2 regions of the Alteromonas sp. NFXS44 genome follow, and region 2 is predicted to be linked to the other one. Evidence: riboswitches for the same ligand, from Rfam matches in the RefSeq annotation. Region 2 holds a riboswitch; the other holds the start of a gene.
The links. A riboswitch is a leader RNA that binds a small molecule or an ion and turns the genes downstream of it on or off. The one in region 2 is predicted to bind thiamine pyrophosphate.
Positions count from the first base shown of each region.

Region 1 (4,602 bases), on a different contig from region 2:
GGCTGTGATAATGCCGAAGAAATACAGGCCGAAGAAGGCAGCACCCTGCAGACCAAAAATGCCCAGGAAAGTACCGTCTTCCGGCACCAGTACCGCAACCAGCAATGCATAAACCGGCAAACGGGCTGAACAGGACATCAGCGGGATGGTCAGCATTGTGATAAGACGCTTGTGCGGCGACTCGATAGTACGGGCCGCCATGATGGCAGGAATGGCGCAGGCATGACCCGAAAGATAAGGAATAAAACTTCTGCCTGATAAACCCACTGCGCTCAACGGGCGGTGACACATCAGCGCGGCACGGGCAAGATAACCGCTGTCTTCCAGCAAGCCGATAATGAAAGTCAGTACCATAATTTGCGGTACAAACACCAGGAAAGAACCTAAACCACCGAATATGGCGTCGTTAAAAAAGTCAGTAACAATGCCTTCCGGCGTAATGGCACTGACACCTTCAGCAGCGCTGCCGATCAGCGTTTCCACGCCGTCCATCAGGGGGGCTGCGAGAGTAAAAATACTCTGGAAGAGTACAAACATGACGCCGAGGAATACCAGTGAGCCGGTCCAGCTGTTTAACAGGAAGCGGTCGACGCTGTTCTGATTTTTCAGCACAACATCCAGGTGCAGGCCGTACTTTGAAGCCAGTGCCTGACTCTGGTTTACCGCAGACTCCCCGTCTGCCAGCGATGTCGCCGGGATGTATCCTGACGGCGCTCTGGCAACAGACAGCATGGTCTGCTTAAATTCATGCAAGCCGTCCAGGGTTCTTGCTGACAGCGCCATTACCGGACTGCCTAATTCTTTACTTAGCGCCTCTGTGTCAATATCTTCGCCGATCCTGCGGACTTCGTCGATGAAGTTGAGGGCAAAGAGTACAGCTTTATTGTTGGCTCTTGCCAGTTTCTGTACCTGCAGACCCAGCACCAAACTGCGCTCTAAACGGGTGGCATCAAGCACACAAACCACCAGAGAAGTATCGTCCCGCTCTACCGATGTGGTGATTTCTTTTATTGCGATTTCTTCATCACGACTGAGGCCACGAAGCGTATAAGTGCCCGGCAGGTCAACCACTTCAAAATCCTGACACTGACCCCGTTTAACTTCCACGGTAACACCAGGATAATTAGCGACTTTTTGTCGCAGACCGGTTAATTGATTGAATAAAAGACTCTTACCGGAATTGGGCTTTCCGACCATTAAAATGCGTTGCATGAAAAAAGGGTATCCTGTTACTGGCGACAGCGGAAAAATGAGCGTTAGTTACGCACTTCAACTTCGATTTGTGAGGCGAGATTTTCTTCGATAGCAAACACGCTGCCACCCAGTTGCATGACGATAGGTCCACCTAATGGCCCTTTTCTGACACACTGAACTTCACGTCCATTCTGAACGCCCATTTCAGATAAACGTTCTTTCACGTTGACACATAAACTCTCTTTCACCGAGATAATAATTGCTTGTTGTTTGCTTGGTAAGTCCCACAATGTCATAAAAAATCTCTATTTTACTCAACGTGTTACACCTGATGTTGAGTGTTCGGCTACATTGAAGAGCCTAATGACAATAATTACTATTCAGACTATCAGAAACTTCCATACCGGACTAGTGATAAGGTAACAAACTCGCTAAAGACACTTATCAGCACGTTAAGACAAGGCTTGTTTTCTTTTCCAATCCATGATTATAGTAAAAACAGAACTTGTCGGAGTGCTTCGTCTTTCATATAAAAGCAAGCTGAGACCGCATTGCGGGATCCGTAGAACCTGATCAGGCTAATACCTGCGAAGGGAACAAGCAGCAACACCGTTCCACCATCACAACAGACGACCGTCTGCTTGCCGGTGTTGCCCCTTGTATACTCACTCCTGACAAGCATTTATCACCCGAAAAGGAACAAATGCTATGTCAACACGACGCGAGAAACGCCAGCAGGCGCAAACTTTTATACAATCACTGAAAGGTGAAGCTTTTCCTAATTCTTTCCGCCAGTACGAGGAAGGGTCTGACCCGTCCATTCGCGTGCCCATGCGGATGATTGCCCAGTCTCCTACCCGCATCAGCGAACAGGAAGAAGAAATCAATCCGGATATTCCCGTATACGATGCCTCCGGCGTATTTGGCGACCCGGCCTGTGAAGTTGACGTGACCAGAGGTATTCCGCATTGCCGCGCTGAGTGGATTAACGCTCGAAGCGATACGCAAGCCATTGCTGCATCTGAATCATCCTATACGCAGGCGCGGGATGCAGACATCACCTCAGAATCTATCCGTTTTCAGGCGAAAAATATCATCCGTAAAGCCGCTTCCGGCAAGGTAGTAACGCAATTGCACTATGCCCGCCTTGGCATCGTGACGCCGGAGATGGAATACATCGCCATCCGCGAAAACATGGGTCGCGCTGCGATTAAAAATGAACTGTTGAACCGGCAGCACAAAGGGGAAGCCTTCGGTGCAAACATACCGCAGGCAATCACCGGCGAGTTTGTGCGCCGCGAAGTCGCAGAAGGCCGTGCAATTATTCCGGCCAATATTAATCACCCTGAAGCCGAGCCGATGATTATCGGACGAAACTTCCTGGTCAAAGTGAATGCGAATATCGGTAATTCTGCGGTGACATCGTCAATCGAAGAGGAAGTGGAAAAGCTGGTCTGGGCCACGCGCTGGGGCGCAGACACCATCATGGACTTATCTACCGGCCGCAATATTCACGAAACCCGTGAATGGTTACTGCGTAACAGTCCGGTGCCCATTGGCACAGTGCCCATTTATCAGGCGCTGGAAAAGGTCAACGGGGTTGCTGAAGATCTCGACTGGCCGGTTTTTCGGGACACCCTGATTGAACAAGCAGAGCAAGGGGTGGATTACTTTACTATCCATGCCGGCGTACGCTTACCTTTTGTACCGTTAACCGCTAAGCGTGTTACGGGCATCGTGTCCCGTGGTGGTGCCATTATGGCGAAATGGTGTTTATATCATCATCAGGAAAGTTTTCTGTATGAACATTTCCGCGAAATCTGTGAAATCTGCGCTCAATACGATGTCAGTCTGTCACTGGGTGACGGTCTGCGCCCCGGTTCCGTTGCTGACGCCAACGATGAAGCACAATTTTCCGAACTGCGTACCTTAGGCGAACTCACTGCTATCGCGTGGGAATATGACGTTCAGGTGATGATAGAAGGTCCTGGCCACGTGCCTATGCACCTGATCAAAGAGAACATGGATGAGCAGTTATCTCATTGTCATGGCGCACCGTTTTACACCCTCGGTCCGCTGACAACGGATATCGCCCCGGGGTATGACCATTTCACGTCCGGGATCGGCGCAGCACTGATTGGCTGGTATGGCTGTGCCATGCTTTGCTACGTCACGCCTAAAGAGCATCTTGGCCTGCCGGATAAAGAAGATGTGAAGCAGGGTCTAATTACCTACAAAATTGCCGCCCACGCAGCAGACCTGGCAAAAGGTCACCCGGGCGCGCAAATACGCGACAATGCCATGTCGAAAGCCCGCTTTGAGTTTCGCTGGGAAGACCAGTTTAATCTGGCACTGGATCCGTTCACCGCCCGCGCCTATCACGACGAAACTCTGCCGCAGGCTTCAAGCAAGGTGGCGCACTTCTGCTCCATGTGCGGTCCGAAATTCTGCTCCATGAAAATTTCTCAGGAAGTCCGTGACCATGCACAGGCGGAAGAAGCGAAGCAACAGGGCATGGCCGATATGGCGAAGAAGTTTTCTGCCTCCGGCCGCGCTCTCTACGTTGATGCTGCCGTTGCTGAGGGCGAATAATGTTACCCCGTGTTTTAACCATTGGCGGCACCGACAGTTCCGGCGCCGCCGGTTTACAGCAGGACCAGCGTGCGCTGCAATGTTTTACTGTCCACCAGTTTAGTGTGGTCTCGCTGGTCAGCGCGCAAACTCATGACAGCGTGCTGCACGTTTCTCCGGTATCGCCGGCGTCGTTTTCGGCACAACTGCAAGTCGCTTTTCAGCCGCAGATCCCTGCGGTGATAAAAGTGGGTGCGCTGGCGAATGATGAACAGATCCGTGTGCTTATTAAGAAACTGTCTGAATATCCGCAAATTCCGGTAATTTGGGACCCTGTATTACAGGCATCATCAAAGAGTAAGCTCGGTGACTTGTCGTTTGATGCTATCGCCGGGCTATTGCCCTACATCACGCTTATCACGCCGAACTATGATGAGCTGGCCTGGCTGACAGGCTTTACGTTACGGCAAGCCAAAGATGAGCTGGCTGCCGCCCATCAGCTTATCGCTTCCGGCTGCGAGCAGGTACTGGTAAAAGGCGGTCACAGACCAGACTCATCGCTCCGGCCCGGCTCCGGGAACGCGGCGGAAATTTGTGATGTGCTGTACAGCAAAGAAAACGTCCGGCGTTTTGTACACAAAGCCCGGCAGCCTTTTAACTTACGGGGTTCCGGTTGCCTGCTGGCATCGGCCATCGCCGGAGCAATGGCTGAGCAGTACATAGCAGAAGATGCTGTTTCGCTGGCGGGAGCAGTGGTTTCCGCAGCATGGCAACAGGCAGAGCTTGTTTTACCTGAAACGGCTGTCCTTCATCGCCAGCCTTCTGAACGTGCAGTGC
Region 1 is NZ_JAGDEA010000001.1:485,997-490,598, reverse strand. It holds gene feoB (ferrous iron transporter B) at 1-1,212, opposite strand, end outside; gene J3369_RS02110 (FeoA family protein) at 1,257-1,490, opposite strand; TPP riboswitch at 1,694-1,807, shown strand; gene thiC (phosphomethylpyrimidine synthase ThiC) at 1,903-3,786, shown strand; gene thiE (thiamine phosphate synthase) at 3,786-4,602, shown strand, end outside.
Region 1: another riboswitch for thiamine pyrophosphate. It lies ahead of thiC (phosphomethylpyrimidine synthase ThiC); the one in region 2 lies ahead of J3369_RS06850 (TonB-dependent receptor).

Region 2 (4,602 bases):
GACATGACTGGTCATGAATGTACTCTTTGAGTAATGCGCTGAAGGAAATGGACTCTTGCCTTAGCTGGCGACGAAACGCGGACTCCGTCTGACCGAGTTGCGTTGCTACCCATTCCGAACGGATCCTTGCCGGGCTCGGGGCTTTGAGAAATGCTTCTTTAACCTGCTGCTTTAACGGCAAATCATTGCTGGTGTCGAGGTTTCCCGCCAGCATTTTTTTAATCGACTGAGAATAGTAAAATGATGCCTGTGTACACCACTTATTATCGAAAACAAGGCTTACAACAACTCCCTCATGTCTGATATCACCGCTGCTGACCGGCCTTAATAAGCTGACCGGTTGTTCGCCTGATGGCGGTAAGGTGACCGTGGTGAAGTCGAATTTTCTGCCGGCCAGGTGACGGCACAAAGCGAGGAGGAAATAACAGCGGAATTCGGTAAGAACAGGATGTGATGATGGCTGAAACCGGAGACAGGTTTCATTTCCGTCAGTTTTTACGGTCAATGCTGCACTGTTGCCCAGAATATGGTGGTAGTGTTTCCCCAGTACATGGAGTGCGTCATCAATATGCTTACTGGCCGTGAGATACACCACCAGATTACTCATTTTGTTGAAATCAAAATAGCCAATCAGGGAGCGGCCAATTGTCTCATATTCCCTGGCAGGACAAAGAGAGTGAAGAATAGACGCCAGTCCGTCATCGTCCATTTTCTCATTTTCTATTTGTGTGACGCTTTCGAGCATCGTTGTGTCATATTCGTTATCAAGTCCGTTATCCCTTCTCAGACTCAATAAAGCGCGGATGACTGCCGACCAGAAAAAACCGTGATACTGCACGTTTGCTCCCAATACCGGATCCCTTCAGTCAAGGATATAAGAATTACCTGTGCCTTGACAGAAAAAGGGTGAATTTTGTGTTGGTACAAATTTGTACCGTATTTCGTTCAGAAGTGTCCTGTTTTACTTGCGGGGCTCTCCCTATCATAACAACCGTCGACTCATTGGTGGAAACGTCACTTTCACAGAGTAGATTCGCCAAACCTGTCGTGAGGCAGGGACGGAAAGCCACGGGTCTTATACCGCCATAAGACAGCCGGGTTGCAGTGAAGTTGTTTAACTATTTTCAGGCACACACTGCTCAAGGAACATAAATGAAATTTAGCATCAAAACTGCAGCCCTGCTAACCGGATTCTGTGCGGCATTTACGGCTAACGCCAACATTATCAGCAGCTACGATATCGACTTCGCTGCCCAGACTTTGGCTGCACATCAACAAAGCGGCACGTCTAACTACGGAACCTGGACAAACAATGGCAGTGTACTGAACCTGCGCGAAAACAGCTGGTTCACACTAAACCTGGATGATGCTTTCGGGATCCAGAGCCTGGACTTAGACAATTCTGCTTCAGATATTTTGTTGTCATTTGAATTTCGTATGACACCGGGCAACAACAATACTAATGCAAATCCTTATTCTGAAATTGGCGGGATCTGGCTGGCAGACTTCTCTGCCGGTGAACAGAATAACGATGCCAGTCGCACGTTCGCTCTGGGTGGCACACAGAATTTCGGTCTGGATGACTTTACTTATACCAGCGAACCAGCCTGGGAGACCTTCTCTATTACTCTGGATGATTACATGTCAGGACTTATTACCGACATCGTATTCATTAACGATTGTGATGCAGCCAGTGGTTGTGGAGATATGAAGGTTCGCTTCCGGAATGCCTCTATTACAGAAGTCAGTGAGCCAACCGCCATGTCATTGATTCTTCTGGGAATAGGGTTTATGGGATGGCGCACAAGACGCCAGAATCAGAAGGTCGCCTGACCTTCATTGCCCGCCACGTCACATCGCGGGCTTTTTTATTGCTTTTTCCGGGCAGCCGGCAACTTGACTAAGTCACTGAAGTTGTTAGACTGCCCTCGCTTAATTTGCGGACTCCGCAATAAGCATTAGGCCAAGGGGTGCCGTCTTTACGGCTGAGATCCATTCCATGGGAACCCTTAAACCTGATCCGGATAATACCGGCGTAGGGATGGTGATAAAAGCAATCTGAAAACCTCAATACCTGCCGTAAAGCCGGATCTTTTTGATGATTAAAGAGATCCTAATGAAAAAAAACGCAATTCTTCTCGCACTACTTGCACTGCCTGCTTTTGCTGATGACACAGCAGACATCGAACGTATTACCGTCAGCGGTGATTTCCGCACAGCGACTCTCGATCAACTCAGTGCCAGCGCTTCTGTGTTATCAGGCAACCGCCTGGACAGCCGTCAGGCTACCTATATCGACAATGTATTAAGTATTGCGCCGAATGTGAATTTTGCGGCCGGAGCATCCCGCGGACGTTTTATTCAGATTCGGGGTATTGGTGAGCGCAGCCAGTTTGCTGAACCGATTAATCCTTCAGTCAGTTTCCTGGTCGACGATTTTGATTTCTCCGGTCTTGCTGCAGCCGGTGTGCTTTTTGATACACAGCAGGTAGAAGTTTACCGCGGACCACAGGCGACAGTATTCGGAACCGGTGCTCTGGCCGGTGCGGTTAAGATTGTCAGCAATGCCCCTTCTGAAGAGAGTAACAGTCATTTTGAATTGTCTGTGGGAAATAAATCTTTCTTCCGCGCTGAGGGTGCCCATGGCGGACAAGCGTCTGATTCTCTGGCCTGGCGTGCAGCGTTTGTGCACAACAGCAGTGACGGTTTTATTGAAAATGACTTTTTGGGTGCTGACGATACCAACGGTATTCATGAGAACGCAGTAAGGCTGGGAACACTGTGGGATGTGACTGACAAAACATCCGTTGCGATGGATTTCCGCTGGTACGATATCAATAACGGTTACGATGCTTTCTCACTGGATAACAACCGCCATACGTTGTCGGATGAACCCGGGTTTGATGAGCAGGAAACCAAAGCGGTCAGTGTACATATCAATCATGAGACCGCCGGTGGCTTGCTGGAAATCATTGCGACTATGGCCGGTCATGATATCGCTTACGGCTACGACGAAGACTGGACCTACACCGGTTTTCACCCCTGGGGCTATACATCCTTTGATGCGTATTACCGGGATGTTTCCCAACAATCTGCCGAGGTGCGTTTTACTTCTGCAGAAGATAAAAAAATCTTCAATGACACCACGACTTGGGTTATCGGCGGCCGCATCAATCAGAGTGAACAGGATTTACTGCGTCAGTATACCTATGCTGACGGTGACTTTATCAGTACTTTCGAACCGCAGACAACAGCGGTTTACGGTCAGCTTGATACTCAGCTGACTCCGTCTTTATTGCTGACGTCCGCGCTGCGTGTTGAAAATTACGCCTATGATTATGCTGATAATGCGCAGGTGGTGTACGACGATGACACGACCATGACCGGCGGCAAACTGGCACTGACCTGGGATATGGGAGGGGACTACCTGTATGCCAGCGTATCCAGAGGTTACAAAGGTGCCGGCATTAACTATGATGAACAGGTCAGCCGGGAGCGCCGTTTCTTTGATGCGGAATACAACCGGAACTATGAAGCAGGCTACAAAGGCAAACTGTTTGTTCCTGAGTTGACAGCCCGCGCAGCACTGTTCTTTATGGAAAGGGAAGATACCCAAATCAGCGATTTTGATGTTCAGGAACGTGAAGATGGTTCTGCCGCCTTTATCGACATTACAGCGAATGCCGATGTGGGCACAAATAAAGGGGCAGAACTGGAGCTTTCCTGGCAGGCAACGTCATCCTGGACAGTGCAGGCCAGCGCGGGTTACCTCAGTGCCACCTTTGAAGGTTACGAGACTGCCGACGGTGAATATGTCAGTAAGCAGCGTCAGGCTCAGGCACCTGAATATACAGCGAACCTGTTCAGTGAGTTGTGGCTGACTGATTCTCTGGTATGGCGCGCTGATATGGACTTTAAAGACGAATACCGCTTCTCTGATGGCCATGATGAAACAGCACCTGCCACAACGTTGTACAACACAGATATCACCTGGGTAAAAGGCATGTTGCGCACCACACTGTGGGTGAAGAACGTGTTTGATAAAACCTGGTACACCCGCGGTTTCGGTGGATTCAGTAACGATCCCCGTGATTACTATGAGTTTGCTGAACCTTATTATCAGTTAGGTGACGGCAGACAGTTCGGCGTCACAGCCCGTTTTCAATTTTAAGGAATCTCTATGCAGGTCATGGTTGAGTTATCTCTGTATCCTCTGGTGAATGAATACATTCCACCCATAAAGTCGTTCATTGACAGACTGAACAGTTACGACACCCTTGATGTGACGACCTGTTCTACCAGTACACAGGTCACCGGCGAGTATGCCGATGTTATGGCTGTACTGGGAAAAGAAATGCAGCGCACCCATGAAGAAGTCGGGCAGGCCATTTTTGTAGCAAAGTTTCTGAACTTCGATGTGATGCAGGCCCGTAAGGATCAGGATGACTGATTTCATCCCGCATTTCTTTGAACAGATAGCCGCGACATCACTGGCCGAGTGGGTTGCTGTGGTGCTGGCACTGGCCTATGTCTGGCTGGCTGCCAGGCAAAACCGCTGGTGCTGGCTGTGTGCATTTATCAGTACGGCTATTTATACCTGGC
Region 2 is NZ_JAGDEA010000005.1:355,243-359,844, forward strand. It holds gene J3369_RS06840 (helix-turn-helix domain-containing protein) at 1-850, opposite strand, end outside; cyclic di-GMP riboswitch class I at 1,026-1,107, shown strand; gene J3369_RS06845 (hypothetical protein) at 1,153-1,833, shown strand; TPP riboswitch at 1,957-2,059, shown strand; gene J3369_RS06850 (TonB-dependent receptor) at 2,117-4,171, shown strand; gene J3369_RS06855 (hypothetical protein) at 4,181-4,450, shown strand; gene pnuC (nicotinamide riboside transporter PnuC) at 4,443-4,602, shown strand, end outside.